One region of the Paenibacillus sp. MB22_1 genome, then DNA from elsewhere that is predicted to be linked to it. Evidence: riboswitches for the same ligand, from Rfam matches in the RefSeq annotation. Region 1 holds a riboswitch; the other holds the start of a gene.
The links. Region 1 has a riboswitch for cyclic di-AMP ahead of ACL02P_RS19735 (APC family permease). Riboswitches for the same ligand answer to the same signal wherever they lie in the genome.
Positions count from the first base shown of each region.

Region 1 (9,597 bases):
TAAACCGCATCATTGAGCAGGCGAATGGGCAGATGCACGGAATCAACAAGGGTATCAAGGATTTGCTGAACGTATTTACTCAAAACGCGGAAAGCATGAAGCAAACGGCCATTGCCATTTCGGAGATTACGAACCATTCGCAGACGACAGCAGAACTTGCTAACCAAATTGCCGAGCGGGCCCAATTGGTGATGAATTCCGCAGAAGGCGGGAAGCGTTCGGTGGAATCGATCGTTGAGGCGATTAGTGAGCTGGCGGTGAATACGAAGCACGTCAACAGTGAGGTACTTGGGCTTGAGGAACAGAGTCAGAAAATTACCGAGGTTGTCAGCATTATTCAACAAATTTCCGAACAGACTCACCTGTTATCCCTTAACGCCGCGATTGAAGCGGCCCGGGCCGGGGAAGAGGGCAGAGGGTTCGCGGTGGTAGCCGGACAAATCCGGAAATTAGCCGAGGATACGAACCGCTCCCTGCAGGAAATCAGCAGCTTGGTTGAAGATATGACCGTTCGTACCGGCAGTGTGGTATCTGCGGTTGCCCAGACGGAAGAGAAGGTTCAGCAGGGCGTAACGCAATCGGAGAACGTGAAGATCAATATCGAGCAAATCATGGACAATATGGAGAACACCTTCGCCATGTTGAACGATATTTCCGATGGGGTTACCACCCAAGCCGCAGCGCTGGAGGAAATGACTGCAACGCTGGAGGATGTGAACACCACGATCGAGTCTGGCTTGCAAGTGTCCGGCGATATCCAAGATCAGCTTGGTACGCAGGAACGGATCTTCGGTGATATCGAGAAGACCTCCTGTAAGTTGGTCGAACTGTCCGAGAATATGAACGGATTGACGAACGTGTTTAAGCTATAATCCATCAATACGGCATTAGAAAGGGCGTCTGATTTTTACAGACGTCCTTTTTCTTCCTTCCTTCTGAACGAAAGGGATAATTCTGTAAGGAGGCTTTCAAGACCTATACCGCCCAATCCATCCAAATCATCGATTCCTGCTTCAAATGGCGCTATAATAAGCATGATCATACTGAAATTAGACAGACAGCGTGGGAGAGGAGCGGTGAGGAGCATGTATGGAAATGATGGGGTACTGGATAGGCGGACACTGAAGGCGGCCTTTGACCGGACGGTTTATCAAGTGGTGGGCCACGGAAAACGGAATGTAGAGGTGCTGAAGCAGGCTTTTGCCGAGATCAGCGGCGGGGTAGACAGCGACATGTACGGTACAGGACAAGCGCTGGAAGCCTTCGAAAGGAAAATGGCTGCGGTGCTCGGCAAGGAGTCGGCTGTATTTTTTCCGAGCGGCACGATGGCGCAGCAAATTGCTTTACGGATTTGGTGCGACCGCAAAGGATCGAAACGTGTGGCCTATCATCCTTTATGCCATTTGGAAATTCATGAGGAAGACGGATTAAAGGAACTGCACGGGCTGGAGCCGATTCTCCTGGCGGATAAGGATCGGCTGATTGAGATGGAGGACGTTCGGCAACTGCCGGAGGATGTCTCGTGCCTGCTGCTGGAGCTGCCGCAGCGCGAAATCGGCGGTCAGCTGCCGCCGTTCGCGGAGCTTGAAGCCATTTCCGCCTACTGCCAGGAGCGGGGCATTAAGCTACATCTGGACGGAGCCCGACTGTTCGAAGTGTTGCCTTACTACGAAAAAACCGCCGCAGAGGTTTGCGCCCTGTTCGACAGCGTCTATATCTCGTTCTACAAAGGCATCGGCGGAATCGCCGGAGCCATATTGGCAGGGGATCCGGAGCTGACGAAGGAATCTAAGGTGTGGAAAAGACGCCATGGCGGGGATCTCATCAGCTTGTATCCTTATTTTCTGAGTGCGGATTACTACTATGAGCAGCGCATAGGAAAGATGGGGATGTATTATCGGCAAGCGCAGGAGCTCTCCAGTCTGTTTAATCAATGTCATCGGATGAAGACCGTCCCGGCGATCCCGGTGTCGAACATGTTCCATGTTCATTCGGACGTTCCCAAGGATCGATTGGAGCCCGTGCTGATTGAGGTATATCGGGAAACCGGGGTTGGCTTAACCTCTTTCGTCAAGGAGAAGGCAGATGGGGGAAGTACCTTTGAAATCAGTATCGGAGATCGCTATAGCGAGGTGCCGGAAGATCGGCTGCAGCTGGCGTTCGAGCTGCTGGATAAGAAGTTGAGAGGACTCTCGTTTTAAACCTGTATCGGTTTGAGATCAGAACACCGTAGGAAGCGACTGGATGTCGTCCCTTACGGTGTTTTTTGCATGTATGCTTCGATAATTCAAGCCTGCCCTCAAAAATGAATGCAAGAGGATGATGTATGCGCTTCCTCGAACAAGGTCGATCCCATTTTCCGACCCATTCGCCTTTTCCTCATCTTTACACTTCTTGAGGCGGGGAGTATGATTCATCCGTAGCAATTTGATATGGCGAAAATACCTGATCGCTGAGTTCTTTCTTTATTTCAGAAAGAAACGGGGGAACCAATGAAACGCGTCCAAAAGGGCGGGTTTCCGGGGTGAATCGCTTGATTTGGCCAACTTGGCCAAACTGCGTAGGGCTGCTTTCGTGCCCGAATCCGTCAGCTAACTCCGTAAGCGTCCGAAAGAGGGAATTGTCGCAGTGATCTGCTTGAACTTTTTAAAGCGGCTGCGGGAAGGTCCAACTTTCCTGCGGCCTTTTTGTGTTGTTCGCTGCAGGAATGGGAAGCCTAAAGGACTACGAGCGGATCAGGATTGAAGGCTATTTTGAGAATGAAAAGAGGATTTCATCATGGTAAGCAAACTGAAGCGGGTACTGATCGGCAGACCGATGAAAAGTACCGAAATTGAAGGAGAAAAGCTAAGCAAACTTAAGGCATTGGCCGTATTGTCGTCGGACGCGTTGTCCTCCGTGGCATACGGTACGGAGCAGATTTTGATCGTCCTGATGGCGGCGGGATTTTCCGCGCTCTGGTATTCGATCCCGATCTCGTTTGCGGTACTTGGGCTTCTGTTGATTCTGATTCTGTCGTACCGCCAGACGATTTTCTCCTATCCGACCGGGGGCGGGGCCTATATCGTGGCGATGGATAACCTGGGGCGGTCAACCGGACTGCTGGCCGGCGGCTCGCTGCTTGTTGATTATATACTGACGGTAGCTGTAAGTTCGTCAGCCGGTACAGATGCCATAACATCCGCATTCCCTATGCTGCATGATCAGCGGGTGCTGATCGCCCTCCTGATGATTACTATACTGACCATCATGAACCTGCGTGGGGTCACGGAATCGGCTTCAATGCTGGCGGTTCCGGTATATCTATTTGTGGCCTCCATCTTCGTCCTGATTGTGTCGGGACTCTACAAGTATTGGACTGGCGGGATTCATGCCAGCGCACCGGAGTTCGGGACGGCCGTATCCAACGTCAGCTTGTTCCTGCTGCTCAAGGCGTTCAGTTCGGGGTGCTCGGCCTTAACGGGGGTTGAGGCGGTGTCCAACGCCATTCCGAACTTCAAGCCGCCGGCGGAGCGGAATGCCGCAACCACGCTGGTGATGATGGGTGTCATTCTCTGCACCATGTTTATCGGTATTAGTGCGCTGGCCTATTGGTACGGAATTGCTCCGGATCCGAAGGCCACCGTAATATCTCAAATCGCTGAATCGACCTTTGGGCGCGGGATCTTGTACTACTTGATCCAGGGCATTACAGCGTTAATCCTGTTTCTGGCAGCCAATACGGCTTATTCGGCCTTCCCGCTGCTGGCGTTTATGCTCGCCAAAGATAAATACATGCCGCATGCGTTTATGGTGCGCGGTGACCGGCTTGGCTTTTCAAACGGAATTATCTTCCTGGGCGTAGCCTCGGCGCTGCTGGTTCTTGGATTCCACGGCGACACGGAAAGCCTGATTCCGCTCTATGCGGTTGGGGTATTTATTCCGTTCACCTTGTCCCAGCTGGGGATGATGGTGCGCTGGATCAAGCGCAAGCCGCAAGGTTGGGTGTTCCGGCTTACGATTAACACGATTGGCATGCTGACGACGCTGGGCATTACGCTCATCTTCATCATCACGAAGTTTTCACATGTCTGGTTCGTATTCATCTTCTTGCCGCTCGTGATGTTTATTTTCTACCAGATCCATCGACATTATATCAATATCGCCGACCAGCTTCGGATTGACATCGATAAAGACAAACCTTGCATAAAGGGCAGCACGATCGTCGTGCCGGTGGCGGGCGTTACCCGTGTCGTGATGAACTCGTTAAGCTACGCCAAATCGCTGACGGATAACGTTGTTGCGGTGTATGTCGGATTTGATGATGAGGACATCGAACGGATGGAGAAGAAGTGGGAGGAATGGAATCCGGGGGTTCGGCTCATTACGCTGCGCTCCAGCTTCCGCAGCATTATCCGGCCGCTGATGAAGTTCATTGATACCGTGGAATGGAAAACGGCGGAGACCGATCACATTACCGTCCTGATTCCTCAGTTTATTCCTCGGCACTGGTGGCAGAATATTTTGCATAATCAGTCGAGCTTGTTGCTTAGAGCTTATTTGTTTAACAAGAAAGATATCGTCATTGCGACTGTACCTTATCATTTGCAAAAATAAGCAAATTCCCCCGAAGCCGTCGCAACGGCTCGGGGGACCTTAGTTTAATTATTGAATTTGATCCAGCAGCTGATAAGCTTCCTGTTTGGTTTTCACCTGCAGCAGCTGTTCGCGGAATGCGTCATCCATCAGCTTGCGGGACAGCATTTGCAGAATTTTTAAATGCTCATTGCCTTTGTTTTCGGCAGGGACAGCGATCATAAAGATCAACTTAGCGGGCGTTCCGTCCGCGCTGCTCCAATCCACGCCTTCCGGCTTGATCCCGAATACGACTCTTGGCTTCAGCACCGCCACCGACTTCCCGTGCGGTACGGCGACGTTCATGCCGATCCCGGTAGAGCTTTCTTGCTCGCGCTTCAGAATCGCCTGCTTGAACTCAGCAGAGGAGGTCAGCACACCTTCAGCGTTCAGCTTTGCAATCATTTCGTCGATGATCCCGTCCCGTGTTGACGCGGACAGGGAAGGCTCAATCAGATCCAAACTGATGATATCCGTCAGCTTGCGAACTGTGCTTTGAGCTTCGGCAGCCGGCACGCTTACCGGGCGGACGTTCTCCGCACGTGGCGTTTCCATGGCTGGAGCCGCCTCGTCCGCAGCGCTCGCTTCGGCGAGCTGAGGCTCGACCTGTTCTTTCTTCAGCAATTTGATCATTAAGGCCGTAACGATGGAACCCGCGATGACGGCCACGAAGAACATGAGGACATTGTCAACGGCGCCAAGTACGGCAACGATTGGACCGCCGTGAGCTACGCGGTCGCCGACGCCGCCCAGCATGGCGATGACGGAACCTGTCATCGAGCCGACCATGATGCTGGGAATAACGCGCAGTGGGTCTTGCGATGCGAACGGAATCGCACCTTCGGTGATCCCGAACAAGCCCATCGTAAAGGCGGCTTTGCCGGATTCCCGTTCGGCATTATGGAACTTGCGTTTGAACAAGAACGTTGCCAGGCCCAGACCGATCGGCGGAATACAGATCGCAACGGCGATCGGACCCATGATTTGATAGTTCCCCTCCGCGATCATCGCGGAGCCGAACATGAACGCTACCTTGTTAACCGGACCACCCATGTCGAAGGAGATCATGGCGCCCAGAATCAAGGCCAGCAGAATCGAGCTGGCTCCTTGCATGCTGGCAAGCCAGTTGGTCAGCCATTCAAACACTTGGGCGATCGGGCCGCCAAGCAGGTAAATGAAGGCGAGACCTACGATCAGCGAAGAGAGAACCGGGATGATGATGATTGGCATGATTGGATTGATCGCTTTCGGCACCTTCCACTTCTTGATCCAAAGTGCAACGTAACCCGCCAGGAAACCGGCGATGATCCCGCCGATGAAGCCGGCACCGGCTTCACTTCCGTAGAAGCTGCCATTGGCGGCGATGTAACCGCCGATGATCCCGGGAGCGAGACCCGGCCGGTCGGCGATACTGAACGCGATGAACCCGGCTAGCACCGGTACCATAAACGTAAAGGACGCAGATCCCAGCTTCTCGATGGTTTTCCAGAACGAGTCTTCTGGAATTTGCAGGCCGCCCGGAGTAGGTACGCCGCCGATCGAGAGAGCGATGGCGATCAAGAGACCGCCCACGACGATAAACGGAATCATATACGAGACACCGCTCATCAGGTGGCGATAAAAGGCGTTTTGCTGCTTGGCGCCAGTCTGTTTGGCCGGCGTACCTTCATTGTTATCCTGTCCTTGGTATACCGGCACTTCTCCGCGAATCATCTGTTGGATCAGCGCCTCGGGGTTCCGTATGCCTTCCTGCACACCAACAACGAGCAGCTTCTTGCCGACGAACCGGCGTTTGTCTACCGTTTTGTCGGCCGCGATGATGATGCCGTCCGCTTGGCGGATATCTTCCTCCGTGAATTCGTTTTCCACTCCGATCGAGCCTTGGGTCTCGACCTTCATGGCAATACCTAGCTTGTCGGCGGCTTTTTGCAGATTTTCCGCCGCCATGTACGTATGGGCAATCCCGTTGGGACATGAGGTAATCGCCAGTAGTTTCATGGATGTTTCCTCCTGTAATCAAAGATCGAAATCGTTTACATGACTCATCTTATCGCAAAAGGAACGGCGGAAAAGAACTTTATATTACCGGAAGTTGCGGAAAAACTGATTTTTTTCCCTATAAGCAATTGAGCAGCTCCTCGGGAGTCCGTGCCTGCACGAGCCGCTCAACGGTTGAAGGCTGTTCGCTTAGCAAGGACAGGCGCTGGAACAGTTTTTTCGTCATCTCTTGCTCCTGCGGGGCAAGCGCCAGCATAAATACGACGGACACCTTCTCTTCCTGCCATTCCAACGGCTCTTCCAGGGTGGCAACAGCGATCCGCGAGGTGCGAATCAGCTTCGGATCGCCATGGGGGATTGCGATGCCGCCGCCGATGGTCGTGGACGAGAGCCGTTCCCGCAGCAAAGCCTGATGCGCGTAATCCGGCTCAACGAACCCCTGCTTGGCGAGCTCGTTCCCTAACAGCTCGATCAGCTCGAATCGATGGCCGATGGTCAGGCGCGGGAAGATGAGCGAAGGCTGCGTGTACATGCCCAGAATCGAGCCAGCGTGTTCGGCGTGACCGGATTCTTGGTCCAGCTTGCCGATGAAGTCGGCGATCTTCTGCGTTTCGCCAGTCTCCAGCAGCGGGGATACCGTGATATAGGGGACGTTCACATTCTCCAAAGGAATTGTGGAGATGATAAAGTCAACCGAATGGTGAGCCAAATACCCGGGGAGATCGGCTTTCCGAACGGAATCCAATACATGCAGTTCGGGGAACTTCCGCTCCAGCTTGCTGCGCAAGATCTGCGACATGCCCACCCCCATATGGCAGACAGTCACGATTCGCTTCCTTACCTCAGCCGGCTGGCTCAGCCGTTCCACAGCGGCCTGAAAATGCAGCGTCAAATAAGCGACCTCCTCTTCAGGAATGGTGAAGGGGTACCCTTCACTTAACTCTCTCGTCGCATAAATCACCATATCAAACATGTAGGGATACATTCTCTTGATATCCTGCAGCATCGGGTTCGATACGGTGAGCCCGTAGCTTAACCGGTTCAACGTTGAATATAAATGAATGCGCAGCCCTTCCATCAAAGCCTCGTCTTGGCCAAAATCCACCCAGGTCAAAGCGGACATCTTCCGGACGAGCGTCTCTGCTAAACCGCGGGCCTCCGCCGTTTCCGCGGATGGATCTGCTCCGGGCTCCGCCGTTTCGATCCGCGCCCGGGATCGGATCTTCCCGCCCAGAATATGAGCGGTCAGATAAGCTACTTCATCCTCCGGGAAGCGCACGGCGAGAAGCGCTCCAGCTTCCGGATGAAGGCTCCCGTCCAGCGGAACTCCGGCTTCCCGCGGACAAAGACCTTCTCTTGCTCGGAGAAGGTAATCGGCTGTTTCAGTTTCGTTCGTCGAATCATCAGCAGCGTATGAATCAGCAGATTGTCGAACGCTTCATCCGTAAAAGCAAGCTGCGCATCAAGCTCGAGCTGCTTGAGCTCCCGAGTGACGATATCGAGCTCATGGGGAGCAAATCGATCCTTGATGAAGGCTTGGCCTGCTTCGCCGGTGAGTTGGGACAGCTTGGACAACGCCGCGCGCTTATCCCGTTCTTTCCCTTCGATCAAGACGCCGACCTTTTGCTTGGAAACGACGATCAGGTCCCATTTCGCGAGCCAATCCCGCAAAGCGTCCAAGTCTTTTTTGATCACGGTCTTACTGGTGTAGTGCTTGTCGGCCAGCTCTTGGATCGTTACCGGCTTCGTCTCCATCAAGAGCCGGTAGGCCACGGCGATCAGCCGTTCCTCCTCCGTTTCCTGTTCCTTTGGCTTGATGGACCGGGATCGGAGCAGTTCTGCGGTGATTTGGGCTTTGTCCGGCTCGGAAATGTCCAAGGCGACCCCGTATCCGGGCTTGCGGACCAGACGGGCATTTGACGATTGGGTTAAATACTGATCGATTTCATCCAGATCGTTACGTATAGTTTTCTCCGAACAGCCAAAGTGCAAGGCAATATCCCGGATCACCAAGTGGGGCCGGGCATCGGTAAGCAGCATATGTAAAATATCCTTCTGACGGTCGTTCATCGTTTCGCGTCACCCCCTTCATATAAATTATGGGATTAGCATTTCTGGAACAGGTAGATTCGATACGGCCGGGCACCAATCCAGACATCCGCACGTACACTAACCTAGATTCACCTGAATATTGACAAGGAGGGGAATAGGTTTGATCCTACTGCCGCCACAAGATAAGAGTCAACTTGCTCAAATGACGCTGCCTCCGCTTCAAAGGGAAATCGTGCAGGCTCAAGAACGAAGCCCGGTGCCCTATCGTTACGGTTCTTTAGATGAATTGCTGTTCGAACTGGCTCTCCGCAACTCGATCGTCGATTCGGCCTTGGCGCTGAATGGAAGCGGGGCCCAATTTGCCGTCTACCGTAAATCCCGATGCAATGAGCTGTATTGGAACCGCACGGAGGAGGGAGGGTTTCGGCTAAGAAACGGAGTAGCGCCAGCGGATGCCATTCTCGACATTTACCGGAACGGTCCGCTTTATGGCTTCGAATGCTCGATGGCGATGATGATCGTGATGTATAAGGCTGTACTGGATCAGATCGGCAGTCGGGCGTTTAATACGTATTTTACCAACCTGCTTCTTTACGATTGGCAGTATGACAGTGATCTGGGTTTTCGTCAAGGAAGTTTGCGTCTGGGGCCCTATCCCGGAGATATTCTCTATTTCAAAAATCCGGACCATAATCCCGAAACCCCGGAATGGCAAGGGGAGAACGTCATTATGCTGGGCGAAGACCGCTATTATGGCCATGGCATCGGCATCCATTCTTCCGCCGGAATCATCGACGCACTTAATCGGAGAAGAATACCCGGCAGCCGGCGATCGGCGTACTTGCTTGATTTGATCATTTATCCCAATTACGATCATATCCGATCCCTGCGGGGCGTGTATGCCCGGATCGGCAGCACCGTCTATCGCCGTCG
Region 1 covers NZ_JBLADV010000002.1:1,697,630-1,707,226, forward strand. Annotated here, with positions in the region: gene ACL02P_RS19725 (methyl-accepting chemotaxis protein) at 1-872, shown strand, start outside; gene ACL02P_RS19730 (threonine aldolase family protein) at 1,086-2,201, shown strand; cyclic di-AMP (ydaO/yuaA leader) riboswitch at 2,441-2,621, shown strand; gene ACL02P_RS19735 (APC family permease) at 2,779-4,596, shown strand; gene ACL02P_RS19740 (fructose-specific PTS transporter subunit EIIC) at 4,645-6,612, opposite strand; gene ACL02P_RS19745 (BglG family transcription antiterminator) at 6,731-7,891, opposite strand; gene ACL02P_RS19750 (BglG family transcription antiterminator) at 7,867-8,682, opposite strand; gene ACL02P_RS19755 (protein-glutamine gamma-glutamyltransferase) at 8,825-9,597, shown strand, end outside.

Region 2 (9,597 bases), on a different contig from region 1:
TATTCGGCGACTTCCAGCAAATACTTCTTAAGTTCCGGGTTCGCTGTATTAAATTTAGGCATGTTGGGGAAGAACCCAAACGTATCATAAGTCGGAATCCCGTTCTCTACTCTGGCAGGGAACTGGTTGACATGAAACCAACCGGCATAAGGGGAGGCTTCTCCATGTTTGAGGACGTCCTGGAACGGAGGGAAATGCTCCCCGCAATGATTAAAGACTGCGTCCAACACCACCCGGATCCCTCGGTTATGACATTGCTCAACCAACTCCCGCAGCAAGTCGTTGTTCCCAAAGTGAGGGTCAACCTGCTTATAATCGACGGTGTCGTATTTATGGTTGGACGGAGCCAAAAATAGAGGCGTGAGATAAATCGCCGTGATACCCAGGTCCGTCAAATCGTCCAGGTGGTCAATGATTCCCTGCAAATCGCCGCCGAAGTAATTTTCACGGGTCGGCTTGCCTCCCCAGGCTTCGACCGGCTTGGGGTCATTGGAAGGGTCTCCATTGGCGAACCGCTCCGGCATAATCTGATAAAAGACCGCTTGCTTCGCCCATTCCGGCACCCGGACTACTTCGTTTTCATGGATATACGGGAATTCAAAGCATTCCCCCGGCGGTTGAGGGGACTCCGATTGAATCCCCGTGTCCAGCAGGTAAACCGTTTCCGTTCCCGCCGTAAGCTTAAAGGCATAGGAAAGGCGCTTGAACTTGGGACGCACAGCGACCTCCCAATAGTCGAACATGCGGTCATGGGCCGTTTTTTCCATCGGCAGCTCCTGGTAGGTTCCCGTCCAATCGTATTTGTCCCCGGTCATCGCAACAACCTGTTCCACATCATCCCGTTTGGTCCGGATGCGAAGATGGATCGTGGTTGAATCATAGGCATACGCCCATTTATCCCGGGGCACATGGTAGAGCGCTTCAAGCAGCACGGATTGGCGCCTCCTCTCGTAAATTCGCTAGGGATGGTGATGATGTTCATTATTCCCCAAGGCAGCAAGGAGCATGAACCCAATGTGAAACATAATTCAGGATTGAATTGACCAAAGTATGATAAATAGGGATTTGCGAGGTTCAATAGGGCAGATCTGTGAAAACTTTTGTATATCATGAAAATTGTTTTGCATATATATGCATTCTGATTTATAATTAGCCCAGTAATCATCATCGAGTGTAATAAGTAAAGCAGAATAGGAGAGAAAAGCATGAAAAAATGGGGCATGTTATTCATAGCGGTCTTGATGGTAACCATGGTGCTGGCCGCTTGTGGTCAGGAAAAAAATAACAGCGGCAACGCGGCAAACAACGCCGGCCAAGCCGCGAACCAAAATGAGACTCAAGCGGGCGGAGACCAAACCGAACCGGCTAAGAAACTGATCGTAGGGATGAGTGCGGACTTCCCGCCGTATGAATTCCACATTAAGAACGACAAAGGCGAAGACGAAATCGTTGGTTTCGACGTAGAAATCGCTAAGGAAATCGCTAAGGATCTGGGCGCTGAGCTGGAGATTAAAGACTTGAAATTCGATACGTTGCTGAACGAGCTGTCGAGCGGACGTGTGGATCTCGTCATTTCTGGACTCAGCCCAACTCCAGAACGTGCTGAACAAATCGACATGTCGCAAATTTACTACAAAGCGGAGCAAGCTGTGGTGACTCGTGAAGCGGACAAAGACAAGTTCAGCACAATGGAATCGCTGGAGGGCGCGAAAATCGGCGTTCAACAAGGTTCCATTCAAGAAGAAATGGCGAAGGAAATTCCGAATGCCAAACTAACCTCGCTGGCTAAAATCAATGACATCATTATGCAGTTGAACTCCAACCGTGTAGATGCTGCTATTTTGGAAGGTCCTGTCGCAGAATCGTTCGTTAAGAACGTTAAAGGCCTGGTCATCACCGATGCCAAGCCGGTAACTGAGGATGAAGGCTACGTGATTGGCATTAAGAAAGGCAACCAAGAACTGTTGGATCAAGTGAATAAGACGCTCGATCGCTTGATTAGCGCAGGCAGCATCGATCAATTCGTTGCCGAAGCTAGCGAACTGGCCGAAAAATAATCACGATATCCATCCACAGAAAATAGCGAAGCTTTCGCTATTTTCTGTTTTTTTGCTTAAGGGTTTAAGGTAAAGGAGGAGGAAGGAAGGCGTTATGGACTTAATTTCAATGTTTATGGAATACCGCAGTTACTTCTTGGCCGGTGTTCAGTATACCCTACTCTTGGCAGCGATCAGCGTGATATGCGGCTTCTTTCTTGGTTTGTTGATCGCACTATTGCGCATGTCGCCATGGGGGATCCTACGGTTTCTGGGGCATGTGTGGGTTGAATTTCTGCGTGGCACCCCAATGATGGTACAGCTGTTGATTATTCACTACGGGTTCGCATTTATGTTTGATATTAATTTCACCCCGATTCAGTCAGGTGCGATTACATTGTCCATTAACAGTTCGGCTTATTTGGCGGAAATTTTCCGTGCCGGCATTCAAGGTGTCGATCGGGGACAAGGGGAAGCGGCCCGTTCCTTGGGGATGACCAAAGGGATGGCTATGCGCCATATCATCATTCCGCAGGCGATCAAATCGGTGCTTCCCGCGATTGGCAACGAGTTTATTACGATCATTAAAGAATCGTCGATCGTATCGATCATCGGTACGGCCGAGCTGATTTATCAAGCACAGTCCGTCGTGACGATTACGTACGATGGGATGACGCCTTATTTGATCATCGCCATTATGTACTTTATTCTGACATTCACGCTGTCTCGGATTTTGGGCGTGTTCGAAAGGAAGTTGAAGACCAGTGATCACCGTTAAAGGTTTGCATAAAAAATTCGGCCAACTCCATATTTTGCGCGGGATCGATCTGGAAATCTCCAAAGGCGAAGTTGTCGTCGTCATCGGTCCTAGCGGGTCGGGGAAAAGTACGTTTCTCCGCTGCCTGAACCTGTTAGAGGTTCCGACCGAAGGGGAGATCACCTTTGAAGGCGCTTCGATCACCGCCAAGGGACATGACATCAATAAAACCCGCGAGAAAATGGGGATGGTGTTCCAGCACTTTAATCTATTCCCGCACAAGACCGTGATCGACAACATTACGCTCGCGCCGATTCGCGTGAAGAAGCTCGATAAAGGCAAAGCGGAAGCGATCGCCATGGACCTGCTTCGCACGGTTGGACTGGAGGATAAGCGGGACGCCTATCCGGCGCAGCTCTCCGGCGGACAGAAGCAGCGGATTGCGATTGCCCGCGCATTGGCTATGGAGCCGCATGTGATGCTGTTTGATGAACCGACGTCGGCCCTGGACCCGGAAATGGTCGGAGAGGTGCTTGACGTTATGAAGAACCTGGCTGAACGGGGAATGACGATGGTTATCGTTACGCATGAGATGGGATTTGCCCGTGAGGTTGGCGACCGCATCCTGTTTATGGATCAAGGTGTCATTCTGGAGCAAGGTACGCCGCAAGAGGTGTTTGGGGCGCCGAAGCATCAGCGTACGCAGGATTTTTTAAGCAAAGTATTATAAATCTTAAGGACCGTCCGAGCTTCCATTCGGGCGGTTTTTTGTCCTCCGATGGATCGAACGTACGATCTAAATTTACACTCTTTTTACCTTTGAACACAAAAATGTAACCAGTCCAATCAAGCAATTCCGCCGTTTGGTGGGATTTACCTGACCTATTGGTTACAAAATTGTGATATATTAAGTAGGCCGAAACCTGAACTTGAGGTGCGGGGGACGAAAGATGAAAACAGGGGCTGCCTAGCTGACTGTTTTCTTGGAGTGAAGCGTATCGAAGCGATGCGCCGGGAATGATCCTTTTTCCCGAATCCGACAACTAACTCCGCAGGCGCAGTAAAAAGGAGGGCAATTCATTTGAATACTCGTATTTGGTCTAAAATTGCAGCAACGGCGCTGATCGCCGTAAGCCTTACGATTCCGATGCAGACGATATCCGTCCATGCAGACGCGGTACATAAAGCCGTGGAAGGAGATACATTTTATCTTCTTGCCAAAAAATATGGCGTAGACATGAATAAACTCATGGCTGCCAACCCATCCATCAATCCAAAAAATATTTACGCTGGTTTAAAAATCACCATTCCGGGAGTTCAAACCCAAACGACGGGAGTTGCTTCCGCTGCTCCGGCGAAGAAGGAGAGCGCAGCTACGACAACTGCTTCCGCTTCCAAGCTCAAGGTCATGTCTACCGGGAACGTGGTTGAAGCATGGGGGAAAACCTTTACTTACTCGAAAACGATCAATGTGAAAGCATCGGCGTACTCGGCATCAGCTAGTGAGAATGGAAAATGGGGCGCGGTTGACTACTTCGGCAACCCGCTGAAGCTTGGTACCATCGCTGTTGATCCGAATGTCATTCCGATGGGCACAAAGGTGCTGGTGACCGGCCACAACCATGACGGTCTGCCGGATCAGGCTTTTGTAGCTACGGCCACCGATCAGGGGGGCGCAATCAAGGGTAACCGGATTGATATCTTTATTCCCGGCAGCGCAGCAAATGCGAAATCGTTTGGTTTCCAAGATGTGACGCTTTACGTATTAAATTAAACACCTTGTTTAAAAAAGTCGGTCAGAATGTATCCTGGCCGACTTTTTGTGCTTGCTGGCGAAGTGCCTGATTTTCAGATGATTCCCAATACATCAGCGGTATTTGGTCGTATGCAGCAGCTCGGAAAGATCAACGAATTGATACCCCTGTGCCTGCAAGGCGTCGATGATCTTCGGCAAAGCCTGGATGGTGCCGGTTAAGTCGGAGCCAACGCCGCCGCCTGAGTGCTGAAGGATGATCGAGCCGGGCCCCGCCGTGCGCATCACGTTGGAGATCACTTTGTTCTTGTCGATCCCTTTCCAATCCTGTGAATCCACATTCCAATTGACGAGGGCGTAGCCGTTCTTTTTCGCCCATTGAACCTGTTCTTCCTTGATTTCTCCATAAGGCGGCCGAATCAGCTGGGGACGGTATCCAACAACGTTCTGGATAATTTTCTCCGTGCGTAAAATCTCGCTCTGGAACTGCTTAATGGAGCGGTTGCGGAAGTTCGGATGATTAAAGGAGTGATTGCCGATGAGATGGCCTTCGTGATGTATCCGCCGTAACAGGCCGGGAAACTTCTTAGCCCGTGCACCAACAACAAAGAAGGTGGCTTTGACCCCTTTCCGGTGAAGCACGTCCAAAATTTGCGGCGTAAACCGCGGATCCGGACCATCATCGAAGGTCAGTGCAATCTGCTTCACCTCCGGCCCCCGGAAGATGAAGGTTTCTGAATATTTGCGCCGCAGCTCACCAAGATCTGCCGGCTTGGCACCTGCGGGCACGAGTGCCGCCTTCTTGTCCGCCTGGTCCCCCTGAGATTCTGGCCCTCTGTTTTCGAGATCCAGTGCGGCGGCTTTGACGGGATAAAATTCCGTCCCGCCCACCATGATCAGAGAAGCGGTCATGCAGCAGACCAGAGCTTTCTTAAGCTGAATAAGCAATTTGAAGTCCCCCTTCATCCCAAAACTGTACATGTTCTCTAGTATCCCCTAACTTTTTCAGATCATGATGGATTGTGAAAAATTGCGCTGATTTCCTCTCATGATTCGCTGTGAGAGATGTCACAGACGATCCCGCTAAAAAATTGCATCCTTTGATGAAGTGTAATCAAATGGGGTGGGGTGAACATATGGCAATCGTAGTGGCTAACGAGGAAATATCACCAGGGGTGTTCAAACTGTCCGTACAAGGGCGATTTACGGGAAAAATGGGGCAATTCTACATGTTGCGTGCAGGAGAACGCTATCCGTTACTGTCCCGACCGATCAGTATCTTTGATCTCGAAGAGGATCGGCTGGATTTCTTGATCCGGGTTGCGGGGGTAGGTACGACCCGGTTATCTGAACTGAAGCAAGGCGACCGATTGACCTTGGACGGGCCGTTTGGTAACGGGTTTCCGCCGCTGGAGGGAAGAACCGCCTTTGTAGGCGGTGGCATCGGCATCGCTCCGTTTTATTATGCGCTTAGGGAAGCACCGCAGGCAGACGTATATCTCGGTTACAGCCGCGAGCCTTATTTGGTAGAGGAGTTCCGTGCGATGTCCCGCGGCAACGTGACGGTGGATGTAGGCGGCTCGATTCTAGAGAAAGTGGATTTTCGGGCGTACGATACGGTAATTGCTTGCGGGCCTCATCCGATGTTGCATGCCGTCCAGCGCAAACAGGCGGAAAGCGGCGGCCAGGCCAAGGTATACGTCTCCTTGGAGAATCGGATGGCATGCGGAATCGGTGCTTGCCTTGTCTGCAGCGTGAAATGCAGAGACGTCCGGAAGAAGGCTTGCGCTGACGGGCCGGTATTTTTGGCGGAAGAGGTGATGTTTGTATGACGGATTTATCGTGTCGCCTCGCTGGAGTCTTTTTTAAAAATCCGATCGTGATGGCCTCTGGAACGTTTGGCTTTGGTCAGGAATATGGTGCGATTTATGATATCAATCAACTAGGCGGGTTGTCCGGAAAAGGGTTGACGCTGCATCCAAAGGCAGGGAACGAAGGCGTTCGCGTAGCTGAGACAGCGTCGGGGATGTTAAACAGCGTTGGATTGGAGAATCCGGGCATCTACGCCTTCCTGCGTGAGGAATGTCCGAGATGGGAGCAGCTGGATCTGGTACGGATCGTGAATTTGGGTGGGAATACGATTGAAGAGTACGTGGAAGGTGCGAGGCTGATCGATGAGGATGCGGCTTGGCGAAGACGGGAAGGCAGAACCGCTGTTGACATGATCGAGCTGAATATTTCCTGCCCGAACGTCAAAGCCGGGGGCATGGCGTACGGGATCAAAACGGAGATCGCCCGGCAGGTCGTTCGCGAGGTTCGGGCTGCGACGACGCTGCCGCTGATCGTCAAGCTGTCGCCCAACGCCGAGGATATCGTGGGCATGGCGGTGATGTGCCAGGAGGAACAAGCGGATGGCGTTTCGCTGATCAATACGTTTTCGGCGATGAAAATCGACATTACCAAGCGTAGGAGCGTGTTCGACAATCTGTATGCCGGTCTGTCCGGTCCGGCAATTAAGCCAATCGCTTTGCGGATGGTGCATCAAGTCTGTCAAGCCGTAACCCTGCCGGTAATGGGGATGGGCGGCATCAGCTGCGCAGAGGACGTCGTTGAGTTTATTATGGCCGGCGCTGCCGTCGTTCAGGTGGGGACGCATAACTTCGTTCATCTTCGAGCGGGAGAGCAACTGGTCGCTGACCTTACGGCCTGGATGGAGGCTGAAGGGGTTCAAACCTTGGACGAAATTCGCGGAATCCTATAAAATAAAGGGCATACTGTTGTGGAAGGAGCTGCGGAAATTGTCATTTGAGGATATTAAGCTGGAAGCGATCCCGGTTGGCCGCGATTTACTGCTGCTGATAACCGGTGGCGTATCACATATCGGAGCGGCGTCCACCGCTTATCAAGCAGGGGGAGACATTGAAGTATTGACCTCCGCCGTACCGGGACATAAAGAACACACCTTAACCGAGGAATATGCCCGTCGCGCATCGGAGGCACTCGGCCGAACCGTCACTGTGGTCATGGGGATTCATTACGACAATTTAAGCAAAGAAGAAATTATGGAGATTGCAAAGAAAACCTCCGAGATGCTGGATCAATATTTACAGGAGCAGCAAGGGAATGGAGTTGACCGGCAATGAAGTCAGCGGACCAGGCGAAGTTTCGTCGCAAAGCGTTGCCGGTACCTGAAGCCCAGGCAATCGTTCTGCCCTACGCTAAGGAGACAGAATCGGAGACCGTTCCGCTGCCGGAAGCGCTAGGTCGAATCTTGGCGGAGCGGGTAACTGCACCGCATGCATACCCGCATTTTCGCCGTTCAGGGATGGATGGGTTCGCCATTCTGAGCCGAGATACGGTGGGCTGTCATTCCGAACATCCGGTCTTCTTGGAAGTCGTAGACGAGATTCCTGCCGGCTCCGTTCCAACCGTGAAATTGAAGCCAGGGCAAGCAGCCCGGATCATGACCGGGGCGAAAGTTCCCGATGAAGCGGACGCTGTGGTGATGTTTGAGATGACCGAGTTCATTATCCGAGAGGGTAAGCCTTATATCCAATTGATTCGTGAAATTGAGTCGGGGAAGAACATCACGCCAGTTGGCCTCGAATTGTCGGAGGGAGACGTGATCCTCGAGCCTGGCCGCAGGCTGTCAGCCGGTGAACTCTCCGTGCTGGCGACGTTTGGCATTCACCGCGTTCCGGTGAAGAAACGGCCGCGAGTTGCCGTCTTCTCCACAGGCTCAGAGCTGCTGCGGATCGATGAACCGCTCCAGGACGGACGTATCCGTAACAGCAATACCTATATGCTGTACAGTCAAATCTTCGAAGCGGGCGGCGAACCGATCCTGTTGGAGGCGATCGAGGACGACTTGACCCAAGCCAAAGCGCAGGTGGAAGCAGCCATCGCCAATTACGATCTGGTTGTAACCACAGGTGGAGTGTCTGTGGGCAACTACGATATCATGGCCGACCTGTTGTCGAGCGACAGCGTTGAGATGTTGTTTAACAAAGTCACGATGCGGCCAGGCAGCGTCACGTCTGCGGCAGTGAAGGACGGCAAGCTGTTGTTCGCGTTGTCCGGCAATCCCGGGGCTTGCTTTGTTGGCTTCGAGCTGTTTGTCCGCCCGGCAATCGGCCGGATGATGGGGGTTCCGAAGCCGTTCTTGCCTGAGTTAACAGCCGAACTGGCCCGTCCTTACAGAAAAATCAACAATTTTACCCGGTTCGTACGCGGCCGGTTGGAGGTTCGGAAAGGCAAGCTTTACGCGATTCCGGCGGAGCTGGATGAATCGGGCGTGATGATCACCATCAAGGATAGCGATGCATTAATCGTGATTCCTCCTTCTAACACGGGGATGCAAGCGGGCGAACAGGTGACGGTACTGAAGCTGCCAGGCAGCGATTTCTGATGCGGTTTGTTGATAGGCAGGACGAGGGAGGAAACGGGCGTGGTACCGGTAGTACAGATCGTCGGTTATAAAAACAGCGGGAAAACAACGCTCATTACCCGGCTGGTGAAGATATTTAATGGCATGAATCTTCGCGTGGCCGTTATCAAACATGACCTGCACGGATTTGAAGCCGATCGAGAGGGGACCGATTCGTTTCGCTTTCGAGAGGCGGGAGCGGCGGCGGCTGCGATTACTTCGCCATGGCGAACGGCCGTTTTTGAGGAGCAGGAAACATCGCTTGCGAAGCTGATTGAGCATTTTACTGAATATGATTTGATCTTGGTTGAAGGCTTCAAACATGAAACGTATCCGAAAATGGTCCTGCTGCGCTCCGCAGAGGACGAGCCGTTGATCCAGGAACTGCAGCAAGTCATCGCCATTGTCCAGAAGGAGGCGGACTTCCCCGCCAACGAGTCGGGGCCACGCCGGTTTCAACGGGATGAGGTCGAGCATATGGCGGAGTACATACGACAAAACTGGATGTAGGCTAATGCAAAGAGGACTTCCTGCCGTTGAGACGGGAAGTCCTCTTGTTGTATGCAACCTGCTAACCGCTGACCCGGCGCTCAATCGCTTCGGACATCGTCTTGTCCGTAAGATG
Region 2 covers NZ_JBLADV010000001.1:1,341,168-1,350,764, forward strand. Annotated here, with positions in the region: gene ACL02P_RS06195 (alpha-glycosidase) at 1-932, opposite strand, end outside; gene ACL02P_RS06200 (transporter substrate-binding domain-containing protein) at 1,206-2,057, shown strand; gene ACL02P_RS06205 (amino acid ABC transporter permease) at 2,152-2,814, shown strand; gene ACL02P_RS06210 (amino acid ABC transporter ATP-binding protein) at 2,801-3,523, shown strand; cyclic di-AMP (ydaO/yuaA leader) riboswitch at 3,698-3,866, shown strand; gene ACL02P_RS06215 (3D domain-containing protein) at 3,875-4,567, shown strand; gene ACL02P_RS06220 (polysaccharide deacetylase family protein) at 4,661-5,527, opposite strand; gene ACL02P_RS06225 (dihydroorotate dehydrogenase electron transfer subunit) at 5,683-6,378, shown strand; gene ACL02P_RS06230 (dihydroorotate dehydrogenase) at 6,375-7,307, shown strand; gene ACL02P_RS06235 (hypothetical protein) at 7,345-7,689, shown strand; gene glp (gephyrin-like molybdotransferase Glp) at 7,686-8,954, shown strand; gene mobB (molybdopterin-guanine dinucleotide biosynthesis protein B) at 8,994-9,482, shown strand; gene xerS (tyrosine recombinase XerS) at 9,544-9,597, opposite strand, start outside.
Region 2: it holds a riboswitch for cyclic di-AMP, as region 1 does, so the genes downstream of both, ACL02P_RS06215 (3D domain-containing protein) here and ACL02P_RS19735 (APC family permease) in region 1, are expected to answer to the same signal.